Regions from separate parts of the Brucella pituitosa genome, predicted to be linked through region 3. Evidence: riboswitches for the same ligand, from Rfam matches in the RefSeq annotation. Region 3 holds a riboswitch; each other region holds the start of a gene.

Region 1 (7,731 bases), on a different replicon from region 3:
TCATGAATGAGGCCGAGCTTTGTGATCGCATTTCCCTGATGCATGCGGGTAAGGTGCTGATCAGCGACACGCCAAAAGCCATTACCGCAAGCCGCAATGCAGCAACGCTTGAAGATGCGTTTATTGCCTATCTCGAAGAAGCGATAGGTGAGACCACGCCACAGAAAAGCAATCAGGAAAAGGTCGATCCGATACCGGAAAAGAAGCCGGAGAAGAGAATAACGCCTTCATCGAGCTGGTTGCCAAACCCACGACGGATGCTGGCTTTTTCACGTCGCGAAGCGCTGGAGCTCAAGCGCGATCCGATCCGTGCGACATTAGCCATTCTTGGTACTGTCATTCTTATGTTCGTCATCGGCTATGGTATTAATCTTGACGTCGAAGACCTGACATTTGCGGTTCTTGATCGCGATGACACCACGATCAGCCGGGATTATACCCAGCAGCTTGCCGGTTCGCGCTATTTTACCGAAAAGCCACCAATTACCGACTATGACGATCTCGACCGACGGATGCGTGAGGGTGAGATAAGTCTTGCGATTGAAATTCCACCGAATTTTGGCAGCAATGTCGCGCATGGTCGCCCTGTTGAGGTGGCTGCCTGGATCGACGGCGCCATGCCGACGCGAGCGGAAACCGTGCGTGGTTATGTGCAGGGGATGCATGCCAATTGGCTGACGCAGAAGGCGCGTGAGCTTTATGGAGATGCTGCCACCGTCGGCAATTTCAATCTCGAAATCCGCTATCGGTATAATCCGGACGTGCAGAGCCTTGTGGCTATGGTTCCAGCAGTCATCCCGCTTTTGCTTTTGATGATCCCGGCGATGCTCGCTGTGCTGAGCGTGGTGCGCGAGAAGGAACTTGGCTCGATCATCAATTTCTACGTAACGCCAGTTACGAAATTCGAGTTTCTGCTGGGCAAACAACTGCCCTATATCGCGCTGGCCTTCCTCAATTTCCTGATGTTGACAGGCTTCGCGGTTTTCATATTCCGCGTGCCATTTACCGGAAGCTTCCTGACCTATGCCACAGCAGCGCTGCTCTATGTCATCATCACGACTGGTATGGGCTTAGTGATATCGACCTTTATCAATAGCCAGATTGCAGCGATTTTCGGCACAGCATTGCTGACGCTCATTCCTGCTGTGCAATATTCTGGCATTATTGATCCTGTCTCATCCTTGCAGGGAGCGGGTGCCTTTATCGGGAAAATTTATCCGACAACCTATTTCGTGACGATCTCGCGCGGGACTTTCTCTAAGGCGCTCGATTTTACCGATCTGGCGGGGTCGTTTCTGCCGCTGCTGATTGCAATCCCGGTGCTTACCGTTCTCGGCATTGTTCTCCTTAAGAAACAGGCGGGCTGAGATGCGGATTTCCAATATACTCCAGCTTGGTATCAAGGAACTGCGCGGACTGGCGCGCGATCCGATGCTTCTGCTGCTCATTGTCTATGCCTTTACGCTCGCAATCTACACGGCGGCGAAGGCTATGCCTGAAAACCTCAACAATGCGGCTATAGCCATTGTCGATGAGGATCAGTCGCCGGTTTCGGGTCGGATTACGACCGCGTTTTATCCGCCATATTTTGTGCCGCCCAAACTCATCTCGTCTCATGAGATGGATAAGCGCATGGATGCGGGGCTGGATACATTCGCACTCGATATTCCGCCGAATTTCCAGCGTGATCTTCTCGCCGGGCGTTCGCCAACAATCCAGCTGAATGTTGATGCAACACGCATGAGCCAGGCCTTTACGGGTGGTGGTTATGTGCAGTCGATTGTCTCGAGCGAAGTTTCCGAGTTTCTCAATCGCTATCGCGGGGACACGCAAACGCCGGTTGGCCTCAATTTGCGTGCAAGGTTCAATCAGGATCTGAACAAGGGGTGGTTCGGCGCGATCACCAATGTCATCTCGTCGGTGACGATGCTCTCAATTATTCTGACGGGTGCAGCCCTTATCCGTGAGCGCGAGCATGGCACCATCGAGCACCTTTTGGTGATGCCGGTAACGCCGCTTGAGATCATGATTTCCAAGGTCTGGTCTATGGGTATGGTGGTTCTGGTCGCTACGGCCTTTTCGCTGATCGTGGTGGTGCAGGGCGTTCTGGCGGTGCCGATCAACGGTTCACTGACACTGTTTCTGGCGGGAGCTGCATTGCAGCTTTTTGCAACCACCAGCCTTGGCATTTTTCTCGCAACGATTGCCGGTTCGATGCCGCAGTTTGGCCTTCTGCTAATGCTGGTTTTGCTGCCGCTTCAGGTTCTCTCAGGCGGTACAACGCCGCGTGAGAGTATGCCTGAAATTATCCAGAACATCATGCTGGCAGCACCCAACACACATTTCGTGATGCTCGCGCAATCGGTGTTGTTCCGGGGGGCAGGACTCAGCGTCGTGTGGCCGCAATTACTGGCCATGATTGTAATCGGAAGCGTTCTTTTCTTCTTTGCGCTGCGTCGCTTCCGCGATTTCCTGAGATAGGAAAACCTTTGCAATTCAACCATCTGAATCACTTCGCTCTGAATGTGATTCAGATGGGGCACATTGTTGCAGTTGATAATCTTCCTTCCCCTTGCTATCGCTCACTTCAGGAAACGGTTCTGCCCGAGAGGGTGGATGAAAAGGGAACACGGTGAAGCATTAAATTGCTGATGCCGAGACTGCCCCCGCAACTGTAACCGGAGAGTCATCCTCCCATGATCGTATCTCACGATCATAGCCACTGAGCATTCGTGTTCGGGAAGGCGGAGGACCGATGAAGACCCGGAAGTCAGGAGACCTGCCGTATCCAGTCACCCATGGCTGACACGAGGGGTGTTCAGTCGCGGCCGTCCGTAGCGGTGACATTGTGAAATGTTGCCGTGGGACAAAGACAGGGCGCTTGCGCCCTGATTTCTGACACCTGCGGTGAAGCAAAGCTTGCGCGCAGGAAGTAGAAATAAATGCATATTCTCCGACTATCGGCATATCTTGCATCGACCGTTCTTGTGGCGGTGCCGTTGGATGCAATCGCACAGACAAACTTAAACGCGCAGGATGGCGTCGTGCTCGACACGATTGTTGTAACGTCGCTGCGCCGCGCAACATCGTTGCAGCGTTCGACGTCTTCGGTCACGGTGATTGATAAGGCCGAGATAGAGCGTTCTGCCTCACCGGATCTCCAGTCGCTGCTGCAATATTATCCGGGCATTTCGATCACCACGAATGGTGGGCAGGGATCATCTTCCAATCTCTATATTCGAGGAATGTCATCGAAACAGACAGTCGTTCTGGTGAATGGCGTGCGAACAGCTTCGGCGACGACCGGGGCGACTGCGCTTTCCAATATTCCGTTGAGCTCGATTGATCGTATTGAAATCGCCAAAGGCGCGCATTCCTCGCAATATGGTGCCGATGCCATGGGTGGCGTCATCAACATCATCACCAGGCAGGGCGGAGTTTGTGGCGAGCGCTCTTTCTGCGGGAGCGTGACAACAGGTGTAACGCATCCATGGGGCGGTTATGCATCCGGTTCGCTGCAGGGACGCAGCAAAGACGGTATCGATTATGCGTTTGGTGCGGCGATGACAGGCACACGGGGTTATAATTTCACAACTCCTGAAGCTTTTGGTTATGAGCCTGATCGCGATGGTTTCCTGCAGGGATCGTTCAACTTCGCGCTGTCGAAGGATTTTGACTGGGGCAAGATTTATACGGACGGCCTTTTAAGCCGGGGGCGCAATCAATATGATGCGAAAGCCCCTTCTGCTAACGAAGCTTACACAACTGCATTCAGCGGCAAGCTTGGTGCGCGGATCGATCACACATCAGACTCGTCGTCGACGATCGAGTTCAGCTCTGGCCTTGATCATAGCAGGAATTTTCGCAAAGGCGTCAGTGGCTCGGACCGCTTTGAAACCAAGCGCTATGGCATCTTCGCTTCAACGGAAAAGCAGTTCGATACCGGCAATGTCTCGCATGTCGTGACGGGCGGCGTTGAGGCTTATCGCGAAGAGGTGGATGCAACGACTGCTTATGCTGAGACGAGTCGCAATCTCGCTGCTGTGTTTGGCCAATATTCGCTTGAATATGATGCGCTGCGTTTTGATGGCGGTGTGCGCTATGACTACAATGAGCAATTCGGTGACGTCGTGACGTATAATTTCGGTACGAGTTACGAAATCCTGCCTGATCTTGTGCTGCGTTCGTCGTTTGGAACGGGCTTCCGTGCTCCTACCTTCAATGAGCTTTATTATCCCGGTTTTGCCAATGCCGACTTGCAACCGGAAAAATCACGCTCCTACGAGATTGGCTTCAACTGGCAGGCCAGCGCCAACACAAGCCTTGATATGGCTTTTTATCAAACATGGCTGCGCGATGCGATCTTGAGCACAGCACCTTCCTATCTGCCTTATAATATTGCGCGTGCGCAGGTTACGGGTTTTGAGGCGACACTTGCACATCGCTTTAACGACAGTTGGGGCGTCAAAGGCTCCATAGATCTGAAACGTCCGATAGACGAGGATACCGATAATGATCTGGCCTATCGTGAACGGGTGAAAGCGATGGCAGAGGTGAACTTCAAGCCGGTTGAAAAACTCGATTTAACGGCAAGGATGCGTTACGGCGGCTCGCGCTACACGAGCGCTGCGAACACGACCAAGCTCGATCCTTATGTGACGGCTGATTTCATCGCACTTTATGACATCGACACTCAGTCGCAGTTGAAGCTTTCGGTGGAGAATATTTTCGACAAGGATTACCAGACGACGTCTGGCTATAATGCGCCGGGGCGCAGCTTCAATATCGGGCTGACGCGGAATTTCTAACGAGATGCAGAACATGAAAACGCAGCCCGCATCACGGAAAATCAGGCTTAGTCTTTTGGCAGGCCTGTTTCTGGCTGCGTTTCATTCCGCTCACGCGGATGGATTGCCCAAGCGTGTGGTGTCGATCAATGTCTGCACAGATCAGCTGGCAATGTTGCTGGCAGATGCCACGCAACTACAGTCGGTGTCGTATCTTTCGCGTGATCCGCTTTTGTCGGTCATGACTGAGAAGGCCAGACAGCTTCCCGTCAATCATGGACAGGCAGAGGAAGTCTTTCTCATGAAGCCTGATCTGGTACTGGCAGGCACGTTCTCTGCGCGGGCTACCGTCGGACTGCTTCGTGATCTCGGTGTGCGTGTTGAGGAGTTTGCGCCTGCGCGTTCCTTTGAGGATATCAAGGTGCATATGAAGCGCATGGGTGAATTGTTGGGGCGCAACGAAGAAGCAGATCAACAAATTGCTGCGATGGACGCTGCACTCTCAGTAATCAAACGGCCCGATCATAAGCGCACCGTCGCGCTTTATTACGCGAACAGCTACACGTCAGGGCGCGGTACGCTGATCGATGAAGCGATCCGTCTGGCCGGGCTTGATAATATTGCCGACAAAGCCGGTGTTCGCGGCTCGGCCATGCTGCCGCTGGAAATGCTGATAATGGAAAAACCGGATATTCTGGTGCGCGGATCGCGCGGTCGACCGCCAGCACTGGCTTTCGAGAATTTCGAACATCCGGCATTGCGCGCGCTCGAAGGGCACACGCGAAATGTGGCGCTCAACGATAATCTGACCGTATGTGGTGGGCCGTTCAGCGTTGAGGCAGTGGCGAGACTTGCGGAGGCTGCGCGTGACTGAAACTAGCCGCTTCTATCTTCTGCTTTTTGCACTTGGCCTGTTGGTGCTTGTGCTGTTTGCACTTTCGCTGCTGGTTGGCCCGGCATCGATTAGCATTGGTGACAGTATCCGGGCACTGCTGACCGGACAGGGCGACGCGATCGTGTTGGTCATGCGTGAAATCCGGCTGCCGCGCGCACTGCTCGCTCTTCTGATTGGCGCTTCGCTCGGCCTGTCAGGCGCTGCTCTTCAGGGTTATTTGCGCAATCCGCTGGCGGAACCGGGGCTGCTCGGTGTGAGCTCTTCTGCGTCGCTTGGTGCGGTGATTGCGATTTATACCGGGCTGTCGCAGGTTTTCCCGTTGGCCTTGCCATTGCTGGCGCTGGTCGGGGCGTTTGTATCTGTCTTTCTGGTGAAGGTGCTTGCGGGGCGCTATGCGGGAACACTGGCCGTCATTCTGGCGGGGGTTGCCGTAACCAGTCTTGCGGGTGCGATGACAGCTTTGGCACTCAATCTTTCACCCAATCCATTTGCTGCCATGGAAATCGTGTTCTGGATGCTCGGCTCACTGGCCGACCGTTCCATGACCCATGTTTGGCTTGCTGCCCCCTTCATCATGATTGGCTGGGTGATGCTGTTTTCGCTGGGCCGTGCGCTGGACAGCCTTACATTGGGATCAGATGCTGCGGCCAGCATGGGCGTCGATCTTTCCCGCGTTCAGATTCTGGCGGTTCTTGGTACTGCGGCCAGTGTCGGGGCATCGACTGCCGTGGCGGGGGCAATCGGTTTCGTAGGACTGGTGGTGCCACATATTCTGCGTCCGCTGGTCGGCGCACGACCATCGCACCTGCTTGTCGCCAGCGCCTTTGGCGGTGCTGCATTGCTGCTCGCGGCTGATGTATTAGTCCGGGTCATCATGCCGGGGCGCGAATTAAAACTCGGTGTGCTGACGGCAATCATCGGCGCTCCGTTCTTCCTGTGGCTGGTCTTCAAATATCGGAGGCGGCTGGTATGAGCACTCTTTCAGTCCACAATCTTGATGTGTCGCTGGGGCGCAAAGCCGTGCTCGAAACTGTTGGTTTTGAGGCCGATGAGGGCGAGTTTATCGGACTGATCGGCCCCAATGGTGCAGGAAAGACCACGCTGTTGCGCGCGCTTCTGAACCTAACGGCTTCAACGGGCAACATTCTGCTTGATGGCTCGGACTTCAGAAGAATGTGTGTAGCAGATCGTGCCAAAGTCATCGCTTATCTGCCACAGGAGCGTGATGTTGCATGGCCAGTTACGGTCAGAATGCTGGTGTCACTTGGGCGTTCGGCACTAAAACCTGTTTTTGCCGGGCTTGATGGTGACGATGAAACCGTCGTTGAGACTGCAATGCAACGTATGGGCGTGGCTGAGCTTGCCTCGCGTCCCGCCAACGAACTTTCAGGTGGCGAAAGAGCACGGGCTCTGATCGCGCGTGTGCTGGCACAGGATACGCCGGTCATTCTGGCCGACGAGCCAGTGGCGGGGCTGGACCCGGCACATCAGCTGGAACTGATGGAACTGTTTGCCGGGTTGGCAACCGAGAAGAAGACGGTGATCGCCTCGCTCCATGATCTTGGTTTAGCTGCGAAATATTGCACACGGCTGATTGTGCTGAATAAGGGCAGGCTGGTTGTGGATGGCGCACCGGAGGATGTGTTAACCCCGGCGCTACTGAAAGATGTCTACGGCATCGACGCGCGGCTGTTGAAGATCGATGATGATTTCATCGTTCATACCCGCAAGCGCCTCCGATAGTTCATACCTTCTTCCATTGCCGCTCGCGGCTGGAAGCGTAGATGGCTTCGATGGTTTTTTGTACCTCATAGCCTTCGCGGAAATCGGCATGGCCCGTATTTTGGCCTGCGATGCTCAACAGGAAGTCACGCACTTCTATGGTTTTCAGATCATTGAAGCCAATCTGGTGCCCGCCAGCCACGCAGAAAGCACCATAAGGTTCGTGATCAGGACCAGCGAAAATCTTGCGGAAACCCTGATGCCCTTTCCTATCTGAGAAAAGAAACAGGTCGAGTTCGTTGAAGCGCTCCTGCGAAAAGAAGATCG
Region 2 (7,731 bases), on a different replicon from region 3:
ATGGCCGATAGAAAGCCTTCAATCTCCGAAGGTCCGCATGATGTCACCATGGGCCGCAAATGTTCATTGATGGATTGCAGCACAGCAGTTGTCTGTACCCAATCATTAGGGCAATTCGCCGAGCCTTCAACAAATTGCGCCGCAAGCAATTCGATCCGTTCAACCGTATCGCCGACAATGCGCCAGCTTGCCGGACTTACAGCATTAAGCAATTGAGGCTTCGGCCCGACCCACGGATCAGCCATTGCACAATCGAGCGGATCGAACTCATCACCAAGCCCCGCATCTCTGGCGATAGCCCGTTGCAGGCTCTGATCGCCGGGCAGACCACCCAGCGAAACAGGAATGCCGCGCGGAACGCGTGCAAGTGCGACCAGCAGATCGGTGAGCAATCGCCCCTCGGGCGCCAGTCCAAAAATATGCAGGCCATCACGGATCTGCATTTCCTTGAGATCGCAGAGATATGCATCGAGCTTTTGCAGCGCCATGTCTTCATCGTCATGGGCATGGATGCCCGCATCACGATCAAGACCGATATCGCGCACCAGATCGAGTATCTGACCTTTGAGCCGCAACAGGCGGCGCGGATCAACACCCGACGCCTCGTAATATTCATCGACCAGCGCTTCGAGATCTTTGAGGGGGCCGTAGCTTTCCGCACGTGTCAGCGGCGGCGTCAGATGATCAATGATCACAGCACCCGCACGGCGCTTGGCCTGCGTACCCTCACCCGGATCATTGACGATGAAAGGATAGACATGCGGTGTGGGCCCGAAGACCGCTTCGGGATAGCAATTTTCCGATAGCGCTAGCGCTTTGCCGGGCAGCCATTCCAGATTGCCATGCTTGCCCATATGCACAATGGCATCGACCTCTGCCACATCACGCAAGTAAGCGTAGAAGGCGATATAGCCGTGCGGCGGCACCAGATCAGGCGAGTGATAGGTTTCTTTCGGATCGATATTGTACCCGCGCGCAGGCTGAATACCGACATGCGTTTCACCAAAGTGCATAAGCGGCAATGCGAAGGCATCAAGCTCGTTCGCAAAATAAGGATCGTTCTCCGGAGCACCCCAGCGTGCGTTCACTTCACCTTGAATCACACTGGGAAGCATTTCAAAGAAGCGCTTGTATTGATTCAGGGAAATGATTTCGCGGATTTCGCGTCCATCGCGTGCGGCATTGGTTGGCCCAGCCATAAGTTGGCGCATCAGGGCATCGCTATCGGCTGGAATATCACCGACTACATAGCCCTCACCTTTCATGGCGCGCAGCACTTCGACAGTACCGGCTGGCGTATCGAGCCCAACGCCATTGCCTAGCCGCCCGTCGCGATTTGGATAATTGGCAAGGATCAGCGCAACACGACGCTCCGGCGATTTCTTGCGCCTCAGCCGCACCCAACGCGCGGCAAGCTTTGCCACAAAAGCCACGCGGCCGTCATCCGGCTCATGAGTAACGATATTGGCTTCAACGGAAGCATCAAACTGCTTTGCCGATTTGAACGACACAGCGCGAGACAGCACACGCCCGTCGACTTCCGGAAGTGCCACATTCATCGCAAGATCACGCGCGAGCAGACCCTGCTGTGATGTTTCCCATACAGCCTTCGGCGTGCCTGAGAAAATCACCTGCAGAACCATGTTGCCGCGTTTATCCAGCACAGTCGGTTTGCGTTCTGCTCCTGGTGAGGAAATAGCAAAACCGGTAGCATTCAGCACGATATCCGGTGTGCAATCTTCAAACACACCGTCGACTACGGCAGCGGAAAGCCGGTCCTTGAGACTTGAAACAAAAACCGGCAGCGGGTTGAGACCCTGAGTCTTCAAGCCATCAATCAACGCTTCTACCGGTTGCGTCTGACCGCTTTGCACAAGAGCACGATAGAAGATTATTGCAGCAACTGGCGCGTCTGCGTTCGGCCAATGATTTTTAATACTATCAAGCGACGACACCGCATCACCCGGCCACCACAAACCAGCCTTCAATAGGGGCGTGGCTTCTTCCGGCTTTTCCAAACCAGAAATCATTGCAGCGCAATAGCTGAGGAAAGCGCTCGTATTCGCCGCTCCGCCTTCGATCAGATAATGCCAAAGTGCCTCGCGCTCGCTGACAGGCACATTGGAAAATCTGTCCAGACCATGATCAGGTTTGTCGTCGCCCGGCAGCACGGCTATCTTTGCCCCATGCGCAAGCGCAGAAGCATGCAGTGCCTCAAGCCCATAAGGCCAGTAGGTTTCACCACCAATGATACGCACCACGATCAGCTTCGCGTGACGTGCCGTGCGCTCCACATAGGTATCCACTGACATCGGATGGGTAAGGCTTAGAAAATTGGCGAGCCTTAGACTTGGCCTCAGACTTGGCCCGCCCTGCACAAGCTTATGAGCTTGGGCAAGGCTGGCCAATTCGGTGTCAGCAGCGGAAAGGAACAATATTTCGCCCGGCGTCTGGCCAAGATCGATGGCCTCGTTGCCGTCGCTGATCGTTCCTTTCTGGGCAAGCAATAAGTGCATTACGAAACAGCGTCTTTCACGGCTTTGGTGATTGCCTGCTCATCGATCTCATGCAGACCAATGACGACAAGGCGCGTATTGCGCACTTCATCTTTGCCCCATGGGCGGTCGAAATAATGCTCAATACGCGGACCAACGGCCTGCACAACCAGACGCATCGGCTTACCCGGTACGTCGACAAAGCCCTTGAGACGCAGAACATCATGTTCCGCAATCACGGCCATAAGCTTCTCGGTAAATGCCTTCGGATCGGCAACAGAGCCTGCTTCAACAACAAAGCTTTCAAACTCGTCGTGATCATGCTCATGGCCATCAGCATGATGGATTTCATGATGCGACTTGCGGTTGGCAATATCGTCTTCCGTACCCACGCCAAGACCGAGCAGTACATCGGCACCAAGCTTGCCAAAACTTGCCGACACCATATTGACGCGGCGTGTTGAGCGTTCAGCCACATCGGCCTTCACGATATCGAGTTTCGATGGATCAACGAGATCGGCCTTATTCAGAACGATAAGGTCGGCCGCATGAATCTGATCCTCAAAAAGTTCTTCTAAAGGGCTTTCATGATCAAGAGATTCGTCCGCTGCGCGCTGTGCATCCACCTTGTCGTGATCATCGGCAAAACGACCTTCAGCAACGGCGGCTGCATCAATCACAGTCACCACGCCGTCAACCGTAACCTGCGTCTTGATTTCAGGCCAGTTGAAGGCTGCGACCAGGGGCTGTGGCAGCGCCAGACCCGACGTTTCAATCACGATATGATCAGGACGATCCGCACGGTCGAGAAGCTTGGTCATGGTCGGAATGAAATCATCGGCAACAGTGCAGCAAATGCAACCATTGTTGAGTTCAATCACGTCTTCCTCACGGCAGCTTTCGATACCACAACCTTTCAGAATTCCGCCATCGACGCCCAGATCGCCGAACTCATTGATGATGAGCGCAATACGTTTGCCATTGGCGTTTTCCAGCAAATTGCGGATCATCGTGGTCTTGCCCGAACCTAAAAAGCCGGTGATCACGGTCGCTGGAATCTTTTGTCCCTGCATCGAATTATCCCTTCATTTTGAGCGACAGACCTGCCGCCATGAAATAAACTTCATCCGCCACTGATGCCACGGCCTGATGCAAAAAACCGGCATGATCGCGAAACTCCCGCGCCATCCGATTTTCCGGCACAATGCCAAGTCCAACTTCGTTCGAAACGAATACAACCGGACCTGAAAGCTGGCGCAACGCCGCTATCAGTGTCTTAGTTTCAGCAGCGATATTCTGCTCTGCCATCATCAGATTGGTGATCCAGAGTGTCAGGCAATCGACCAGCACAAAGCGGTCATGCCTTGCATGTTTTTCGAGCATTCCAACAAGATCAAGCGGTTCCTCCACCGTCTGCCATTCGCTTCCGCGACGATGGCGATGAATGGAGATGCGGCTTTCCATTTCCTCGTCGAATGCGCGTCCAGTTGCCAGATAGACTGGCTGAAGTCCTGAGTCTTCAACCAGTTTCTCTGCATAAGACGACTTACCGGAACGGGCTCCGCCGAGAACGAATGTAATTTTTCCTGACGAAGCCATTCCTATCAGCCTTCCACTTCCGACTTTGCGTAAGTCTGAATGAACCAGCCTAGTGCCAGACCGATCACAGCCCACATAAAGAGGTTGGTTGCCAGAGATGCGACAGCATATTGCGAGGCCAGCAGCGATGGAATTGGCGAGGAAATATCTTCCGGATGCGGCGCGCCATAAAGATGTGGTGCAACGATCAGCACCAGACCAAGGATCTTGGAAACCACTTCTCCACGCAGAACCAGCAGATAAATACCAACACCGCTCAAGACCACCGTGGAAAGCCACCAAAGCTGACGTTCAGCCAAATCCGCAGCGGGCATCGCAGGCAATTCCGGCGAAAGCCCTAAAGCTGGCAGGAAAGCGACCGTAAAGAAACCAGCCATACCCCAGAGAATACCGTTCTGCGGGGTGATGCGACGACCGAGCAGCAACGCTACACCGCCGAGCAGAAGCGCAAAACCTGCACCGGCCACGAGATTGGCAAGCAATGTATTGCCAAGACGACCAAACGGCAGTTCGGCTCCAGCTTCTTCACCTTCACTAGCAGCAGTTGCAGCAGCGGCATGATCATGTGGCGCGGCAGCTTCTGCTTCACCATGGCTGTGACCGCCGCCAGCGTCTTCATAAGTTTCCGCCTGAATGATGAGCGGAACAGTTTTCAAATACATGGCAGGCGTCACGAGAAGCCCTGCCAGAAGGCCAGCAGCAAGCGTGGCCAGAAGATAACGGATCAACATTCTTGTCCCTCAACAAAAAACTCGCGCCGACGGCCATTCACCATCGGGCGCTGCAAAGCACCAAATCCTAAAACAGACGCTTTAACTGCTCAGTGACAAGGAAAACCGTAAGAGTGACGCGTGTCATGCGCCGAATCATGCAGCGTATCCGAATGCGCGAGACCGACGCCGTAGATCAGGAAAGCGCCGAGCATGAGCGAAACCACCGCAGTACCAAGACGGGCAGCAAGTGGCAGAGGGAGTGTAGTTGAAAGTGAATTTTCTTTATGCGCAGCCATGACAACCTCCGTGCAGGCAGCAGGGAAAACCTCCCATCAGGTGCGGGCATAATGCCCTTCACGCAACAGGCAGGTCTCCTGGCTCACGGGTCGCAGGGTCTGAAGCTGCCTTCCCAGAAACGCTGATGGTTTCCAGTGGCTGCCGGTTAACCGGCTTGCCTCATCCCTCTCCGCTCTACAGTCGCGGGGTCGGCTGCGATAAAGACGCCCGGATTGGGTCCGTCCGTCGCATTCCCTTTTGGTATCGCCGGGGCTTCGTCCCGGCAAAACCTGTTGCATAAATCGACACTAGGCCTTCGCCAATGCGGCGTCAATCAGCCTATCGGGTATAGACGCTTGCGGGCAGCCTCCCCTCGAAGCCTTACCCAGTTGTCAATTGCATCCGCATTACGCAAAACTCTAGGCCGCAGCCAAAGCATAAGACCAACGATCAGCGTCCAGGCAATAACCACATCCGATAGAAAATGCGCACCCATAAACACACGATTCAACGAAATGAGCACCAACAATGGTACAAGGATAAGCGCGGCAACCTTACGTCTGCGGGCAGGAACAAAAACGAGCAGAGATAACATCACTGCTGCTGCAGACGATTCTCCTGATGGAAATGAGCAGTTGTTGCGACATATGCCCGCCAATTGCCATGCAGGCGTAAAATCGGACAAACCGCCAAACTCGATCAAATGCCTTGGCCGCGCTCTCCCTATGAGTATCTTCAAGCCTTGAACCAAGGCCCCCGACCCAAGGATAAAGGTCAAACTGACATAGAGAATTTTATGCGGTGCAATTGAAGGAAGCGGGCATCGCCACACCGCATACAATACCGGCAAGACCAACACAGCGATCAAAAAAAACCACTGACTTGACCGATGCATATCTCTTAGAGAAGTCCAAAAAAAATTCTCAGAAATAAAGAAAGAACCTGAACTAAAAAAATATCTTGATACAGCAAGATCAATTTGCGGAAAAATTATAAATACACCTGTGAAGGCAATAGAAAAATACAAAAACCTCTTATTCAAATCCGTATAATTATTATTAGTATTTTCTAATAAAATTGAATCAGACTTCACAATTACCTCTAAAAACAATACAAATAAAATATCAATTCAAGTAAATATTATTCTATATTTAAGACATAAATACTAAACTATAAATCGCAATAAATTCTGTCGCAAAAATTGCTAGAAATAATTTATTACGGAATGATTTTTGCAATAAATTCTTTGGGGTTTCATAACGTCTGATTTAAAATTAGGACAAACTAAATAGATCGTCGATATGCAGACAGCTTTCCAAACCTTCAGCCAACTCATCAAGTGCCGCTTCGATGCCAGCACGATAATTCCCGCCTGAGCTGCTTACGCCGAGTGCTGCGAGAAAATGCTGCCGAAAATCATCTGCTCCAAAAACACCATGCAGATATGTCCCTATGATCCGGCCATTCGCTGACATGGCTCCATCATCATGATCGCCAATGCGGGCAAACGGGCGAATAACATCTGCCCCCCCAGTGCGACCGATGTGAATTTCATAACCTTCAAGAGCTGTATCAAAGAGCACCGAGCGGGCCGCGACGTTACGCACAACTTTCTCCGGCTCCATCACAGTCTCAACGTCGAGCAATCCAAGTCCTTCAATCTCGTGAACCTGCCCTTCGATGCCTTCAGGATCACTGATGCGGCTTCCGAGCATCTGAAACCCACCACAAATGCCAAGCACATGCCCGCCGCGCCGCACATGGGCCCGTAAATCTCGCTCCCAACCGTTTTCACGGAAGGCAATCAGATCAGCTATCGTGGATTTGGTTCCCGGCAGAACGACAAGGCCCGCATCATGTGGCAATGGCTGCCCCGGTGGAACCATGACGACCTCGACTTGGCGCTCTGTTTTCAATGGATCGAGATCATCAAAATTTGCTATACGCGGCAGCATTGGTACTGCCACTTTTAAAGCTTTGGCATCACCGCGCGTTGCCCGCTCCAGCACGACCGAATCTTCTGCAGGCAAACGTGAAACTGCTTTGAGCCACGGAACGACGCCGAAAGACCGCCAACCCGTGAAGTCTGTGATCGCAGTCAAGCCATCATCAAACAGCGAAATATCACCGCGAAACTTATTGATAAGAAAACCACGCACCATCGCGCGATCTTCTTCCGACAAAATTGTGTGCGTACCGACCAGCGATGCAATAACACCGCCCCGGTCAATATCTCCCACCAGCACCACCGGCACATTGGCCTGGGTGGCAAAGCCCATATTGGCAATGTCGCCAGCGCGCAGATTGATCTCTGCAGGCGAACCGGCTCCTTCGATCAGTACAAGATCAGCGCCGTCACTGACAATGCCAAAAGATTCCATCACCGCCGCCATAAGTTGCGGCTTCAACTGCTGATAATAGCGCCCGCGGGCCTCTCCCCGCACTTGCCCCTGAACAATCACCTGACTGCCCATATCGGTTTGCGGCTTCAAAAGAACCGGATTCATATGAAAAGATGATGGCACACCGCAAGCCAATGCCTGCAGCCACTGCGCGCGGCCAATTTCGCCGCCATCGTCACTGACGGCTGCATTGTTGGACATATTTTGCGGTTTAAATGGCCGGACTTTCAGTCCGCGATTGCGGGC
Region 3 (7,731 bases):
TCGATTCTCCGTATGTGACCCCCTGTCGACGGACACCACAAGCGAGTTCGTTGAGATTTAGGTACGCGGTCGTAGCTCAGTTGGTTAGAGCGCAGGATTGTGGCTCCTGAGGTCGGTGGTTCGAATCCACCCGTCCGTACCATCTAACCTCGATAAGACCTTGATTTTATTGCGCAAAAAGATCTGCGCAAAGCGCATAACATGTAAAGTCTTATGTTTGCGTCATACGCATCAAAGCTATTTATTGATTTGCAAACCTCTCAAGTGCTTGCTCTAAAAAATGATAATGCTGCGAAATAGTATTTCGGCGGTGCCTTCACGTCTTGAGAGAACAACTCCTTTTTCTTCGAAGCTGCCTTTACCCGTCGTACTCGGCTGAGGTGATCACAAGCGGTGTTGCATCGTTGGTTGCGGCCATCAACCAGACCAGAGGCATAGGGCTTTGGCATATCGGAATCATGGCGACAGTCATTGCCGTCGCCATGTTGATCCTTGTTGGCAAACTGGAGCAAAAAGTTCCTTCGGACAACAGCGAGCCGAGTTGAACACCTCGCTTATAAGAAGCGGCTTAAAGCGGGGCGAGAGCCTGTTCGATTGTGTCCTTGAGCGCGAGCCGTTGTTTGCGCAGGTTTGTCTCTTCTTCCTGGCTGACAGGTGCGATCTTGGTTTCCGCGCGGTGGATACGGTCATTCACCGAATCGTACTCTTCAAGGATGCGGGCAAAGCGCGGGTCTGCTGCCTTCAACGCATGAATCGTCACTAGCTTTCCTGGAAACTCCTCACCGAGAGTGTGTGGTGTATTGGACATGTTGTTCTCCTTCCTTTGATAGGAAACAGGTTGGCAGTTGTCCGACGGAGTCTCATTGATCCCGATCAATAGGGAGGAATATCAGCACATGCAGATAGCGCATGGCTGGCATGCAAAGTTTGATGTTCAAACGGAGGTTGAACATTACCATCTTTAGGGGGCGGACCAGTAGAGCGTCCGTGATGGAGATGAAAATGTTTGCCCGTTTTAACAACCGTTTCGGTCGTGCTTTTGCGCAATTCGGCAGTGCCGTCCGCGCGTCTGCTGCCCTGCGTGTCGGTCATCAGCCGATGGCAAGAGACCTTGAGACGCTCGGCATCGATGTGGCTCAGTTCCGTAAAATTCATGACTAAGCTAATAATTGCTTATTGAGGTAAAGCCCCGGTTTCCCCGGGGCTTTTTGCTTTTTAGTCTTCGTCGGTTGCCATCTGCTTGAGCAATTCGCCCTTGCCACGTTGACGCATAATCATGGGCACGACCACCGCAGCGATTGCCAGTGCGATCAATGTCACTGATACCCATGAGTTTACCAGCGTCATCGGATTTCCCTGACTAATCTGCAGTGCTTGGCGGAGACTTTTTTCTGCCATCGGTCCGAGGATCAGTCCTACAACAACCGGAGCGATTGGATAGGAAAAGCGGCGCAGCACATAACCGAGCAAGCCGAAAGCCAGAAGCAGGCCCAGCTCAAACGATACCGGAAGGCCGAACAGTATCGATGTCGATGCATTAGCGCCGATGGTGCCGAGTGTGGCGAAGACCAGAATGCCCGCATAGAGCCAGTGGCGCGGGATAGTGAGCATTTTCACCCATAGGCCGATAAGTGGTAGGTTCAGAACCAGCAGCATCAGGTTGGCGACCAGAAGACTTGCGACCAAGCCCCAAACCAGTGGCGCATTGGTCACAAAGAGCAATGGTCCGGGCTGTAGCCCGAATTGCTGAAAGCCAGCAAGCATGATTGCAGCCGTCGCTGTCGTTGGCAGGCCGAGCGTCAGCAGTGGAACAAGCGTACCGGCTGCTGATGCATTGTTCGCCGCTTCAGGCCCCGCAACGCCTTCAATCGCGCCTTTACCGAACTCCTCGGGATGTTTGGAGAATTGACGTTCTGCCGAATAGGAAAGGAAACTCGACACGTCTGCGCCGCCTGCAGGCATAGCACCAATCGGAAAGCCAATTGCCGTTCCGCGCAGCCATGGCATCCATGAGCGCTTCCAGTCGTTCCTGGTCATCCAGACAGAGCCTTTGACGGCGATGACTTCATCGTCGGGGCTCAATTTCTTGGAAACCACGGCCAAAGTCTCACCAATGGCAAACAGTGCCACTGCAAGCGTGGTAACATTGATGCCGTCAAGAAGGTTCGGTGTGCCCATGACCAGACGTGCCTGTCCGGTCAGCTGATCGATGCCAATCAGGCCAAGCGTCAAGCCTATGAAAAGCGAGGTGAGGCCGCGCAATGTGGAATCGCCAAATGCTGCCGAAACTGTCATGAACGCGAGCAGCATCAACGCGAAATACTCGGATGGACCGAAGGAGAGGGCAAATTTCACCACCCACGGGGCCACGAATGCCAGTGCCAGAGTGGCGATAAGTCCTGCAATAAAGGAACCGATGGCGGCGGTTGCAAGTGCTGGCCCGCCGCGCCCCGCTCGCGCCATTTTGTTGCCCTCCAACGCCGTGACGATGGAAGCACTTTCTCCGGGCGTGTTGAGCAGGATCGACGTGGTTGAACCGCCATACATACCACCGTAGTAAATACCGGCAAACATGATGAGCGATCCGGCAGGATCAAGTTTATAAGTGACAGGTAGAAGCAATGCCACAGTCAGCGCCGGGCCGATGCCCGGCAGTACGCCAACAGCCGTACCAAGTGTGACGCCAATCAGCGCATAAATAAGGTTTGCCGGTTCAAGCGCCACCAGAAGTCCGTTGGCGAGAAGAGTGACAGTATCCATTGTTGTCTCGCTCTAAACCAGATGCTCAAGCCAGCCTGATGGCAGCGAAAGCTGCAGGCCGCGCGCAAAAATGAACCAGATGACGAATGCAAAGACGATGCCGACAGGCACGCTGATCCAGAACTTGCGATAACCAAATCCGCGCGCCGTTGCCGCAAAGAGTAGCCCCGTTGCGATGGAAAATCCCAAAGTTTTCATCGTCAGCATCTGAATAACCAAGCCACCGACGATCCAGGCCATAGGCGCGATTTCCTGATGTTCGCGCTCTGGAAAGTCGCCTTTAATAGCACTGATCACCGTCCATATAGACAGGATGAACAACCCGGCGGCAATGATATAGGGCACAGTTTTTGGCCCAACTGGCGAATAGGAAAGAACGTTGTTGCCATAGGCGGTTGACCAGGCAATCGCGATAGCGACCGCTCCCAGAATGAAGGCGATCACAAGAGCTGCATAATCCGGCGCCGTTCCAGTGGAACGGCGCTCTGCCTGCTGTTCAGATCCTGTCATTTGACGAGGCCGATTTCCTTGAGGATGGTTTCAGTGGACGCCACGTCTTTGGCGAGCTGTTCCTTGAACGCATCGCCTGCCAGATAGGTGTCGGCCCAGCCTTTATCCTTAAGTGCCTTCTGCCAGGATTCCGATTTCACCATCTTCTCAACATCGGCATTGATGACGGCTACTTGTTCCGCAGTAATATCGGGCGCAGCGCCAATCATACGCCAGTTCTGGATTGAAACATCAACGCCGCTTTCCTTGAACGTCGGAGCATCGATGCCTTCAATGCGTTCGTCACTGGAGATGCCGATGATGCGCAGCGTGCCAGCCTTGATCTGCGGATCAAATTCACCGTAGCCGGAAATACCCACAGTCACCTGATTGCCAAGAATTGCTGCAAGTGCCTCACCGCCACCGGAAAAGGCGATGTAATTGACTTTGGTCGGGTCAACGCCAACGGCTTTGGCGAAAAGGCCGGCCGTAATGTGGTCCGTGCCGCCAGCAGAACCGCCGCCCCACGAGACAGAACCTGGGTCGGCTTTCAGTTTGGTGACGAGATCACCAAGATTTTGAATGTCGGATGATGCTGGAACGACGATAGCTTCATATTCGCCGGTGAGGCGAGCAATTGGCGTGATCGCGTCAAGATTTACCGGCGAATTGTTGGTCAGGATCGCGCCGACCATAACATAGCCGCCAACGATGAGCTGGCTCGGATCGCCTTTATTCTGATTGACGAACTGCGCGAGGCCAATGGTGCCACCTGCGCCCGGAACGTTGATAACCTGAACGCTGCCGGAAATCTTTTCATCCTGAAGCACGCTCTGCATGGTGCGTGCTGTCTGATCCCAGCCACCACCCGGTGCTGCTGGTGCCAGTACTTTATAATCTTCAGCCGAAGCCGCGCCTGTCATTGCAAGCGCTGCCACAGACGAAATGGCCAGAATCCATTTACGCATAAATCCTCCCTGAATGCACTTTGCGTGCAATTTTCTGCTGTCTTTTGACAGCCCTCCTCAAAACCCTCTGCTTCCCAGTCAGAGACTCCTGATCTGGAGACTACAGCAGAGAATTGCAATATACCAGCAAGCAATGCCGCTCGTTTTACTTGCAAGATCGTATTAGCAAAAAGTCTTATGTGGCGCTTTTATATAGCCGAATAAGCGTCCGGCTTCGCTTGACGTGTCCAAAGGTGCGATGTAATAAAGTTACGACGGTTCCCCCGACCGAGAGTGAAGGGGATTAATAGGGAACACGGTGAGGACGACCCAAAAGGGGCCGAAACCGTGGCTGCCCCCGCAACTGTAAGCGGATTGCCGTTCATCCTTGTGATGCCTCAAAAGCGTCATGTCACTGGGCTTGTTACAAACAGCTCGGGAAGGCAGATGAACAGCGAATATCTGCGAGCCAGGAGACCTGCCGTCTAACGTAGTCCATTGTCACGGGCGGGGATGCCCGGAGCAGGAGTTGGTTATGACAGCTTTAAACGTCGCAAGACGTCGTCTCCCATTGTCATTCATATCCCCGGATATGTCCGTTCTCTTTAAGCGCCGGATCGCTTCCGCCGTTTGATGCGGCTTTTTCTCATATCATTTCGGGGATTTAGATGAAAATTTCAGGCCAAGTGCCATTTAGCGCACTTCTGGGCGCAGTCGCTCTTTTCGCAACCGGTTTCGCGGCGCAGGCAGCAGAAACCCAATATCCGCTGACGCTGAAAAACTGCGGTCGCGATGTAACCTTCAAACACGCGCCGGAGCGGGCAGTCGCCGTTGGTCAGAGCAGCACGGAGATCCTCTACAGCCTTGGCCTCGGCGACAAGGTTGTGGGTACGGCTGTTTGGTTCGGCCCGGTCCTCAAAGGCTTTGAGGAGGTGAATGCCAAGGTAAAGCGCCTGGCTGATAACGATCCGAGTTTTGAAAGCGTACTTACGCAAAAGCCAGACATTGTTACGGCGGATTTCCAGTGGCATGTCGGGCCGATGGGCATTGTGGCCAAACCGGAACAATTCGAAGAATTGGGTATTCCTGCCTACACATCGCCTTCCGATTGCGTCGGCAAAGATAATTCTGGTGGCGGCGATGGTGTTCGCACAGCGCCATTCACGATGAATATCGTCTATCAGGAAATCGGCGAACTGGCTCAGATATTCAATGTACAGGATCGCGGTGAAAAGCTGATCGCAGAGCTCAAGGCACGTGAAGATGCAGCCCGCAAAAAGATCGGTTCCGCAGATGGAAAGCTTTCGGCTGTTGCCTGGTTCTCCAGCACACAGGTTGATGCTGATCCTTATGTTGCTGGTAAGTTCGGCGCTCCTGCCTACATCCTTTCTGCGCTCGGCATCAGGAATGTGATTGAGAGTGAAGAAGAATGGCCAGCGGTGGGTTGGGAAACAATCGCCAAGGCGGGCCCATCGATGATCGTTGCAGCGAAGCTTGATCGTCGTCGTTATCCTGCCGATGACATTGCGGTCAAACATCAGTTTCTCAAGACCGATCCTGTGACGAAATTAATGCCTGCTGTTGAAGGTGGATATGTTTTCGATATCGATGCACAGTCGATGAGCACGTCGTTGCGAGTGATCGAGGGCATTGAAACGCTGGCTGCCGATATTGCCGGTTCGGATCTGAATAAGTGATGTCAAAGGCAGCCATAGCAGGCATTTCACTGAAAACCACGATGAGTTCCCGGGTGCTTTTGGGAGTACTTGCGCTCGTCCTGCTCTTCGTTGCTTTGTGGCTGGGTGCTGCCATTGGTGAAACTGCCATACCTCTGGACGTGGTGGCGAAGACCATCGCCAACCGCGTCTGGAATGCCGGCTATCCTATCGCGCCGATTGATGAAGGCATCGTTTGGAGCTATCGGCTGAGCCGGGCTGTTGTCGCAGCTTGCTGCGGTGCGGCGCTGGCCTTGTCGGGCGTGGTTCTGCAATCGCTTCTCCGCAATTCGCTGGCCGATCCCTATATTCTGGGTATTTCTGCCGGGGCTTCTACCGGGGCAGTGAGCGTTGCTATTCTCGGAATTGGTGCAGGTGTGCTCTCGCTGTCAGTGGGAGCGTTTATCGGTGCGATTGTGGCTTTTGTTCTCGTTTCCCTGCTCGCATTGCGGGCAGGGCGCGGTAACAGTGCGATCATTCTGGCCGGCATTGCTGGTTCGCAGCTTTTTAACGCGTTGACATCTCTCATTGTCACGAAGGCAGCAAATGCCGAACAGGCGCGCGGGATTATGTTCTGGTTGTTGGGCAATCTTTCAGGTGTCCGCTGGCCGGACGTTGCGCTCGCCTTGCCCGCCTGTGTGGTGGGGCTTCTTATCTGTCTTTGGCATGCCCGTGCGTTAGATGCTTTCACTTTCGGTTCGGAATCTGCTGCATCGCTTGGTATTCCGGTGCGGCGCGTTTATGCCGTTTTGATTGGTGTGAGCGCCATGATGACGGCCGTGATGGTGTCGATTGTCGGTTCCATCGGCTTCATTGGTCTGGTTATTCCTCATGCTGCGCGCATGCTGGTCGGTGTACGTCACGGCAGGTTGTTGCCTGCGGCGGCGCTCATCGGTGCAATCTTTATGATCCTGGCCGATATTGTGTCTCGCATTATTATTCCCGGTCAGGTTTTGCCTATCGGAGTCATTACGGCATTGGTCGGTGCCCCGGCATTTGCGCTGCTGCTTGGACAGAGAAGGGCACAATCATGATGCTCTCTACAAACAACGTCAGTTGGTCAGCAGGAGGCGTTGATATCCTGCGTAGCGTTTCGCTCGATGTGAAAGAGGGAGAATTCCTCGGTATCATCGGGCCAAATGGCTCAGGCAAAACAAGTTTTCTGTCTCTGCTTTCAGGTGTACGACGCAGTCGTTCGGGAGAAGTAAAACTTTGCGGTAAGCCGATCCAAAAATTTAATCGGCGCGAGATTGCGCGCAAACTGGCACTTGTTGAACAACAGGCGGGCACAACAGAGCGCATCACCGCAAGGCAGGCGGTGGAGTTGGGGCGCACGCCATATCTTGGCGCTCTGTCTCCCTGGTCAGAGCAGGACGATGCCGTTGTCGATCGGGCGCTGGCCAATGTTGATATGGCACATCTGGCAGGTCGTTATTGGCACACGCTCTCAGGCGGGGAGCGCCAACGTGTGCATATTGCCCGTGCTTTAGCACAGGACCCGCAGATACTGCTTCTGGATGAGCCGACAAATCATCTCGATATCGGTCATCAAATCGGATTGCTCGATCTTGTCAGGCGTCAGAAATTGACCGTCGTCGCCGCACTGCATGACCTGAACCATGCGGCCATGTTCTGCGATCGTATCGCAATCATGAACAAAGGACAGATTGTAGAATTAGGGACACCGCGCGAGGTTTTACGAGCCGAATGTATTCGCAGTGTTTTCGGTGTTGAGGTGGATGTCGAATATCACGGTGTGCATGGATGTCATATTCGTTACCGTGTACCAGGTTATGCGGCTCTGGAGCTGAAGCAATCAG
Region 4 (7,731 bases), 850 kb from region 3:
CAATGGCGGCAGGCCAAGACCAAAGACCGTGTATTCGCGCCAGAGTGTTGCGAAATCCGGCGACGAAATCGTCCACTGGAATTCAGGCCATTTGGCTTCGCCAAACAGTGGAGCGATGACAACGGCGAGCAGGATGCACGGCAGAATGCCGAGTTTTCCAACCAGGCCGAAAATGCCACCCTTGCGCGACAGGCGGGCGAATTGCGGTGAGAACATCAGATAGAAGCAAAGGCCGATAGAGATCGCGATGGTGAACGGGAAAATATCGAAGTTGCCGCCGATCTTGAAGACGGAAATAACTGCTGCAAAGCCCGCGCCGATAATAATGCCGGATTTAATCGCTTGTGGAATGGCGGCAATAACGCGATTGGCGATGCCTGTGGCACCGATCAATATTGATAATAGTCCCAGGGTCATCTGGAAGGAAACAAGCGCGTGGACGCGTTCCGGACCTTCGGGGAAGGTAGCGCAATAGGCCATGATGAGCGGGACGGCGGGTGTAATCCAGCCCGGAACGACAGGGTCACCAAGCAGATGATGGGTGAGGTAGAACAGGCCGTTGAGAACAACAACGGCTAGGGCCACTTCAAAGGGCATGCCCAGCAATTCAGCCATCAGCGGAATAGCGGCCAGATCGACCGCGCACATCAGAAGGCCCTGACAATAATCAGGCCACTCGAATTTATAATGAACGAAAGGCAGACGGATTTTGAACGGTCCGGCAGGCCAATATGGCTGCTCCTGACCGTCGATGCGTTCAGTGCTCAAGATTTTACTCCGAATAGACGAAACAGGGCTCCGGAAGAGCGGCTAATCAAGCCCACTCGTCCGGGATGCTGTTTTAAAAGAGGGTGTGTGCTCAGAATGCTTCGCGATAAAGCGCCAGCGCGTCAGCTTCGGTCACATCGACAGGGTTGTTACCCAGAAGACGTGTCTGAAGCATTGCATATCGTGCCAATATTTCGAGGCTTTCTTCGGTGACATCAACGTCGCGCAGACGGCGCGGTGCGCCAGAGCGGTTCATCAGGTCTTCCATATAATCAACGAAAGCAGCCGAACGTTCCTCTGTCGTGCCGTCCGATTTGCCAAGAAGCAGGTCGGCAAGTTCTGCGTAAAGCTCAGCAGCACCCGCCATGTTGAAGCGTAGGACCGGTCCGAGCATCAATGCGTTGGAAAGGCCATGCGGCACATGATAATGGCCGCCAAGCGGATAGGCCAGGGCATGAACCGCGCCAACCGGCGAGTTCGAGAAGGCCTGACCGGCATAGTTTGCGCCAAGCAGCATGGCTTCTCGGGCGTGACGGTCTTTGCCGTTTTCGCAAGCTGCAACCAGATTGGCCGACAAGAGCTTCAGTGCTTCGCGCGCAAAAGCGTCGGAAAGCGGGTTCTTCTTGATACGGCTGGTATAGGCTTCAATCGCGTGAACCATGGCGTCAATGCCGGTGGCAGCCGTGTGAAGCGCTGGCAGGCCGCAGGTCAGTTCTGCATCCAGAATGACGAAATCTGCATAAAGCTGGCGGGAGACGACACCCATTTTGGTGGTTTCGCCGGTGGTCAGGATCGTGATGTTGGTCACTTCTGATCCGGTGCCAGCAGTGGTCGGGATCTGGATCAACGGCAGGCGCGTGCCCTGCACTTTGCCAATACCATAAAGCTCAGACAGTTCCTGCTCGGAGACGATAAGCACCGCAGCAAGCTTTGCAATATCCATTGAAGAGCCGCCGCCAAGGCCCAGCACGATATCGCTGCCAGCGGCCTTGGCCTGATCGACACATTCGAACAGAACTGATTCCGGCGGATCAGCAACAACTGCATCGAAAATGCTGATGCTGAAGCCTGCTTTTTCCAGCGAAGCGAGCGCTTCTTTGAGAACGCCAGCCTTGTGCAGGCCCTTGTCGGTTACGATGAGGATTTTGCGTTCTGAGAAACGTTCGCCCAGAACTTCGCCGAGACGCTTTGCAGCCCCCCACTCGACAAGCATTGAGCCGACCGTGTCGAACGAAAATGGCTTGATACCTATAGTCATTGTTTCCACCCTTATTCAAATTTCCCCAGAGCCGAGGTCTCTCATTCCTCGCCGGCACAGAGGCGCTGGGTTTCAAGCGGTCCGGCTTTCGCGTAGAGGAAAGCCGGACCGACAGTTTTCCGATGCAGCCGGTGCATCGGTCGTCTGAAGAGATGCTTGGGAGGATCTCTTCTTAATTGTTCAATATATTGAACAATGTTCAGGATTTAATAAAGCGATACAGGAAATGAAGCGCGGCTGTCAATTTATCCCTTCGACGAACACCAGGGATTTTAATCAATTCAATTGATATCCGGGAGATGTCGTTCAGTAGGGCATTGATTTCGTTAAGCTCTTTGTCTGTCATCTCACACGGCTTTGTGAAGGCCTGGTATGCCCACGAGCAAATTCTCGGTACTGGACGGCTTGACGAAGTGAATTGTAAGCTCGGAAACATGACCATTCATGCGAGCAAGGGAGGGCTTCATGGAAGTTACGATCATCACAGGCGCATCCGATGGCATAGGTGCCGAAACCGCGCGCCAGATAAGCATGTGTGACGGGAACAAGGCAGCGCTGGTTCTGGCGGCGCGTAACGTCGAAAAGTTGCAAGCGCTTGCTGCAGAAATAGAGCAGTCAGGCAGTAAAGTTCTGGTTGTTCCGACCGATGTTACGGATCGCAATGCCTGTATTGGCCTCATTGAAAAAACGGCTTCTTCTTTTGGTCGGATTGATACGCTGATCGTTAATGCGGGCATGTCGGCCCATGCCAATTTTTCCGAGATCAAACCGGAAGACTTGAAATGGATGCATGATCTGATGGAGCTCAACTATTGGGGCAGCGTCTGGCCGATCCATGCAGCACTCCCGCATCTGGCCAAAACCAAAGGCCGCATCGTGGCAGTTTCATCTGTTGCCGGACTGATTGGCGTGCCGGGACGTACAGCCTATAGCGGCACCAAATTTGCGCTTTCAGGGTTTTGTGAGGCGCTGCGTTCCGAGCTTGATCCAAGCGGTATTTCGGTGACGATTGTTTATCCGGGCGTCGTCAAAACCGACATTCGCAAGGTTGGCTATGGAGCCAGTGGGGGCGCTCTCGGGGTGAGTGGCGTTCGCGAAGACGATATGATGTCTGTTCAGCGGGCCGTCGAGCTGATGCTGGATGGAATCACCAACCGCAAACGCGAAGTGTTGATGACGCGTCAGATGCGTTTGGGGCGCTGGTTGAAACTATTGGCACCACATCTGGTGGATCGCATGGCATTGAAGGCCGTAAAGCCCGACTTTCGACCCAGGCCTATCACGCCTGTGGAATAGTCGGCTACATATCCCTGCTATTCACAGGCTGCCCGGGGTAAAAGCCAGATTAAATTTTTTTGAACCGTCTATCCATTGACGACTTTTTAACTTCAGATACTATATCTTGTGTTCAAGGTTCTTACGATTCGTGAGGATCAAAAGCGAAGATGGGAATACGGTGCGTGGTATCCATGATGGATGCTGTTAAGCCGTAGCTGCCCCCGCAACTGTAAGCGGCGAGCTTTATGTCCATATGCCACTGGCTAAAACCGGGAAGGCGGGCAAAAAGCATTAAACCGTGAGCCAGGAGACCTGCCTTGAACGAGAACGTCCACGGGCGGGGTGTCCGGTTGGCGCGCGATAAGTTGTGGCATTGTTCTGCCATGTCTTTTGGTGCCCCGTATATCCCTCTCATAAGCTTCGGGGTGACAAGCATGTCGAGTAATTCAAGACCAAACAGTTCCGGTCCGCCCGGTACGGGCTAGTTTGAAGGCTTCGCGCTCTTAAAGCTCGTTGTGCCTCTCAGTTTTCGTTGCTTTTCACGCGCATTTCGTCATGCGCGAACGCTTTTTTGCGCCTTCTTTCGTGTGAGGCGCAGTGGATCAAAACGTCTGTCTATATGCATTCTCCAACGCCAAATGCTTCTGCGACGGTGCTGGAAATGCTCCATCCCCAGTGAGGAAAAAATGAACGTTACCGTCTATAGCAAGCCCGCCTGCGTCCAGTGCACCGCAACCACCCGCGCGCTCGACCGTCAGGGCATTGAATATGATGTCATCGACATTTCCGCCAATGCCGATGCATATGATCTCGTTCAGGGCCTCGGATACCGTCAGGTGCCGGTTGTTGTTGCCGGTGAATCCCATTGGGCCGGTTTCCGTCCGGATATGATCAGCTCGCTGGCGTAACGCCGGTCTGCTGCCGGGGTTTGTTATGGGCCAGATCGTTTATTTTTCCAGCCGTTCGGAAAACACGCATCGCTTTGTGATGCGTCTTGGCATGCGTTCAAAGCGCATTCCGCTGGAAAGCTATGAAGATAATACTGGCCTGTTACGGGTCAACGAGCCTTTTGTGCTCGTAACGCCAACCTACGGCGGCGGGGGTGCGAAAGGCGCTGTTCCCAAGCCGGTCATCCGCTTTCTCAATGATGCGGATAACCGATCCCTCATTCGCGGTGTTATCGCCGCCGGGAACAGCAATTTCGGCGAAGGCTTTGGCCTTGCAGGCAAAATAATTTCGGAAAAATGTCAGGTTCCCTACCTCTATCGTTTTGAGCTTCTGGGAACGGATGAAGACATTGTCAATGTTAAAGACGGGATGGAACGATTTTGGACACGGCAGACACAACCCTGACCCGTGAGCGCGAGACGGTCGCCGCTTCGGAAAAGCACGAGTCATCGCCAGCATCGGGCAGCAAGCCGCAGAAGCTGACGGAAACGTCGCTGGATTATCACGCGCTCAATGCGATGCTGAACCTCTATGATGACGAGGGGAAGATTCAGCTGCATCGCGATCGCCAGGCGGCGCAGCAATATTTCCTGCAGCACGTCAACCAGAACACGGTGTTCTTCCACAATCTGCGTGAGAAGCTCGATTATCTGGTCGATGAAGGCTATTACGAACAGGAAGTGCTGGATCAGTATTCCTTCAATTTCGTGCGCGATCTTTTCGATCATGCCTATGACAAGAAATTTCGCTTCCCGACCTTCCTCGGTGCGTTCAAATATTACACCAGCTATACGCTGAAAACCTTCGACGGTAAGCGCTATCTTGAGCGCTATGAAGATCGCGTCTGCATGGTGGCGTTGGCGCTTGCGCGTGGCAACGAGCAGCACGCACGCGAAATGGTCGATGAGATCATTTCAGGTCGTTATCAGCCGGCAACGCCGACCTTCCTCAATGCAGGAAAAAAGCAGCGTGGCGAACTGGTCTCGTGCTTCCTGTTGCGTGTTGAAGACAACATGGAATCGATTGGTCGCTCGATTAATTCGGCACTCCAGCTTTCAAAGCGCGGCGGCGGTGTGGCGCTCAGCCTGACCAATATTCGTGAATCCGGTGCGCCGATCAAGCAGATCCAGAACCAGTCTTCCGGCATCATTCCGGTGATGAAGCTTCTGGAAGATTCATTCTCCTACGCTAACCAGCTTGGTGCGCGTCAGGGCGCGGGCGCGGTTTATTTGCACGCCCATCACCCCGACATCATGCGATTCCTCGATACAAAGCGCGAAAATGCAGACGAAAAAATCCGCATCAAGACGCTGTCGCTTGGCGTTGTGATCCCGGACATCACGTTTGAACTCGCCAAAAACGACGAGGACATGTACCTCTTCTCGCCTTATGACGTCGAGCGCGTCTATGGCGTGCCGATGACCGAGATTTCGATCACTGAAAAATATCGCGAAATGGTGGATGACGGTCGTATCCGCAAGAAGAAGATCAATGCGCGTGACTTCTTCCAGGTGCTGGCAGAAATCCAGTTTGAGTCCGGCTATCCTTACATCATGTTTGAAGACACGGTGAACCGTGCCAATCCGATTGATGGCCGCATCACCATGAGCAATCTCTGCTCGGAAATTCTTCAGGTGAGCGAAGCCAGCATCTTCAATGATGATCTGTCTTATGAGCATCTCGGCAAGGATATTTCCTGCAATCTCGGGTCGCTCAATATAGCGGCAGCCATGGATAGCCCGGATTTCGGCAAGACGATTGAGACCTCAATCCGTGCGCTGACGGCTGTTGCCGATATGAGCCATATCGGCTCGGTGCCTTCGATTGCCCGTGGCAATGACGAAAGCCATGCCATCGGCCTCGGCCAGATGAACCTGCACGGCTATCTCGCTCGCGAACGTATCTTCTATGGTTCGGAAGAGGGCGTCGATTTCACTAATGTCTACTTCTACACCGTTGCCTATCACGCGGTGCGCGCCTCCAATCGTATTGCGGTCGAACAGGGCAGCTCGTTCAAGGGCTTTGAGAAATCGAAATATGCGACAGGTGAATATTTCGACAAATATACCGATCAGGTCTGGGAGCCTGCGACTGAGAAGGTTCGCGAGATTTTCGAGAATGCCGGTATTGCAATCCCGACGCAGGAAGACTGGCAGGAACTGAAAAAGTCCGTCATGGAAGGCGGACTTTATAATCAGAACCTGCAGGCTGTGCCGCCAACAGGCTCGATCTCCTACATCAACCATTCGACCTCTTCGATCCATCCGATTGTTTCCAAGATCGAAATCCGTAAAGAGGGCAAGATTGGCCGCGTTTATTACCCGGCTGCTTTCATGACGAATGATAATCTCGAATATTATCAGGATGCCTATGAGATTGGCCCGGAAAAGATTATCGACACCTATGCAGCGGCAACGCAGCATGTCGATCAGGGTCTGTCGCTGACGCTTTTCTTCCGTGATACCGCCACCACGCGCGATATCAACAAGGCGCAGATTTACGCCTGGAAGAAGGGCATCAAGACGATTTATTACATCCGCCTGCGCCAGATGGCGCTCGAAGGTACGCAGGTTGAAGGCTGCGTCTCTTGCGCTCTTTGATCAGGATCGAAACCGATGAACATGCAGTTTAAAAACAATAATGCGAAAAAGCCGGCGGTTGTGCGGGCCATCAACTGGAACCGCATCGAAGACGACAAAGACCTTGAAGTCTGGAACCGTCTGACGGGCAATTTCTGGCTGCCGGAAAAAGTGCCACTGTCCAACGATATTCAGTCTTGGGAAACGCTGAAAGCTGAAGAAAAGCAGCTCACCATCCGCGTGTTCACAGGCCTGACGCTTCTGGATACCATCCAGAACGCGGTTGGCGCGGTAACCCTTATGGAAGATGCATCGACCCCGCATGAAGAAGCGGTTCTCTCGAACATTTCCTTCATGGAAGCGGTTCATGCGCGTTCTTATTCGTCGATCTTCTCGACGCTGTGCTTGACGCCTGATGTGGACGATGCCTATCGCTGGTCGGAAGAAAACGAATTCCTGCAAAGGAAGTCGCAGCTGATCCTCGACAATTATAACGCTGAAGATCCGCTCAAGAAGAAAATCGCCAGCGTGTTTCTGGAAAGCTTCCTCTTCTATTCGGGCTTCTATCTGCCAATGTATTGGTCAAGCCGTGCCAAGCTCACCAACACGGCCGACCTCATCCGCCTGATCATCCGCGATGAAGCCGTTCATGGCTATTATATCGGCTATAAGTATCAGCGTGCGCTTGAGAAGCTTGATGAAGTCAAGAAGCAGGAAATCAAGGATTTTGCTTTCGATCTGCTGCTGGAGCTATACGACAATGAAGTGCGCTACACTGAAGCGCTTTATGATGGCGTTGGTCTGACCGAGGATGTGAAAAAGTTCCTGCATTATAATGCCAACAAGGCGCTGATGAACCTTGGTTACGAAGCCCTGTTCCCGGCAGAGGCTTGCAAGGTC

What was found. Region 3 has a riboswitch for cobalamin ahead of ACSME1_RS18305 (ABC transporter substrate-binding protein). Riboswitches for the same ligand answer to the same signal wherever they lie in the genome.
Positions count from the first base shown of each region.
Region 1: linked by a shared signal. The riboswitch ahead of ACSME1_RS02535 (TonB-dependent receptor domain-containing protein) and the one ahead of ACSME1_RS18305 (ABC transporter substrate-binding protein) in region 3 are both predicted to bind cobalamin.
Region 2: linked by a shared signal. The riboswitch ahead of ACSME1_RS02355 (CbtB domain-containing protein) and the one ahead of ACSME1_RS18305 (ABC transporter substrate-binding protein) in region 3 are both predicted to bind cobalamin.
Region 4: linked by a shared signal. The riboswitch ahead of nrdH (glutaredoxin-like protein NrdH) and the one ahead of ACSME1_RS18305 (ABC transporter substrate-binding protein) in region 3 are both predicted to bind cobalamin.

Region 1 is NZ_OZ264092.1:518,161-525,891, reverse strand. Features, by position in the region: gene rbbA (ribosome-associated ATPase/putative transporter RbbA) at 1-1,367, shown strand, start outside; gene ACSME1_RS02540 (ABC transporter permease) at 1,369-2,481, shown strand; cobalamin riboswitch at 2,579-2,801, shown strand; gene ACSME1_RS02535 (TonB-dependent receptor domain-containing protein) at 2,943-4,808, shown strand; gene ACSME1_RS02530 (ABC transporter substrate-binding protein) at 4,822-5,661, shown strand; gene ACSME1_RS02525 (FecCD family ABC transporter permease) at 5,654-6,655, shown strand; gene ACSME1_RS02520 (ABC transporter ATP-binding protein) at 6,652-7,425, shown strand; gene ACSME1_RS02515 (Gfo/Idh/MocA family protein) at 7,427-7,731, opposite strand, start outside.
Region 2 is NZ_OZ264092.1:473,598-481,328, forward strand. Features, by position in the region: gene cobN (cobaltochelatase subunit CobN) at 1-2,516, opposite strand, end outside; gene cobW (cobalamin biosynthesis protein CobW) at 2,516-3,568, opposite strand; gene cobU (bifunctional adenosylcobinamide kinase/adenosylcobinamide-phosphate guanylyltransferase) at 3,573-4,094, opposite strand; gene ACSME1_RS02350 (CbtA family protein) at 4,100-4,825, opposite strand; gene ACSME1_RS02355 (CbtB domain-containing protein) at 4,915-5,103, opposite strand; cobalamin riboswitch at 5,155-5,392, opposite strand; gene ACSME1_RS02360 (phosphatase PAP2 family protein) at 5,418-6,176, opposite strand; gene ACSME1_RS02365 (cobyric acid synthase) at 6,358-7,731, opposite strand, start outside.
Region 3 is NZ_OZ264093.1:1,515,570-1,523,300, reverse strand. Features, by position in the region: tRNA gene ACSME1_RS18335 (tRNA-His) at 66-142, shown strand; gene ACSME1_RS18330 (YdcH family protein) at 569-808, opposite strand; gene ACSME1_RS18325 (hypothetical protein) at 1,003-1,161, shown strand; gene ACSME1_RS18320 (tripartite tricarboxylate transporter permease) at 1,216-2,760, opposite strand; gene ACSME1_RS18315 (tripartite tricarboxylate transporter TctB family protein) at 2,773-3,270, opposite strand; gene ACSME1_RS18310 (Bug family tripartite tricarboxylate transporter substrate binding protein) at 3,267-4,217, opposite strand; cobalamin riboswitch at 4,456-4,696, shown strand; gene ACSME1_RS18305 (ABC transporter substrate-binding protein) at 4,865-5,893, shown strand; gene ACSME1_RS18300 (FecCD family ABC transporter permease) at 5,935-6,945, shown strand; gene ACSME1_RS18295 (ABC transporter ATP-binding protein) at 6,942-7,731, shown strand, end outside.
Region 4 is NZ_OZ264093.1:641,000-648,730, forward strand. Features, by position in the region: gene ACSME1_RS14200 (hypothetical protein) at 1-768, opposite strand, end outside; gene ACSME1_RS14205 (iron-containing alcohol dehydrogenase) at 860-2,026, opposite strand; gene ACSME1_RS14210 (SDR family oxidoreductase) at 2,492-3,322, shown strand; cobalamin riboswitch at 3,421-3,638, shown strand; gene nrdH (glutaredoxin-like protein NrdH) at 3,991-4,212, shown strand; gene nrdI (class Ib ribonucleoside-diphosphate reductase assembly flavoprotein NrdI) at 4,238-4,657, shown strand; gene nrdE (class 1b ribonucleoside-diphosphate reductase subunit alpha) at 4,732-6,852, shown strand; gene nrdF (class 1b ribonucleoside-diphosphate reductase subunit beta) at 6,868-7,731, shown strand, end outside.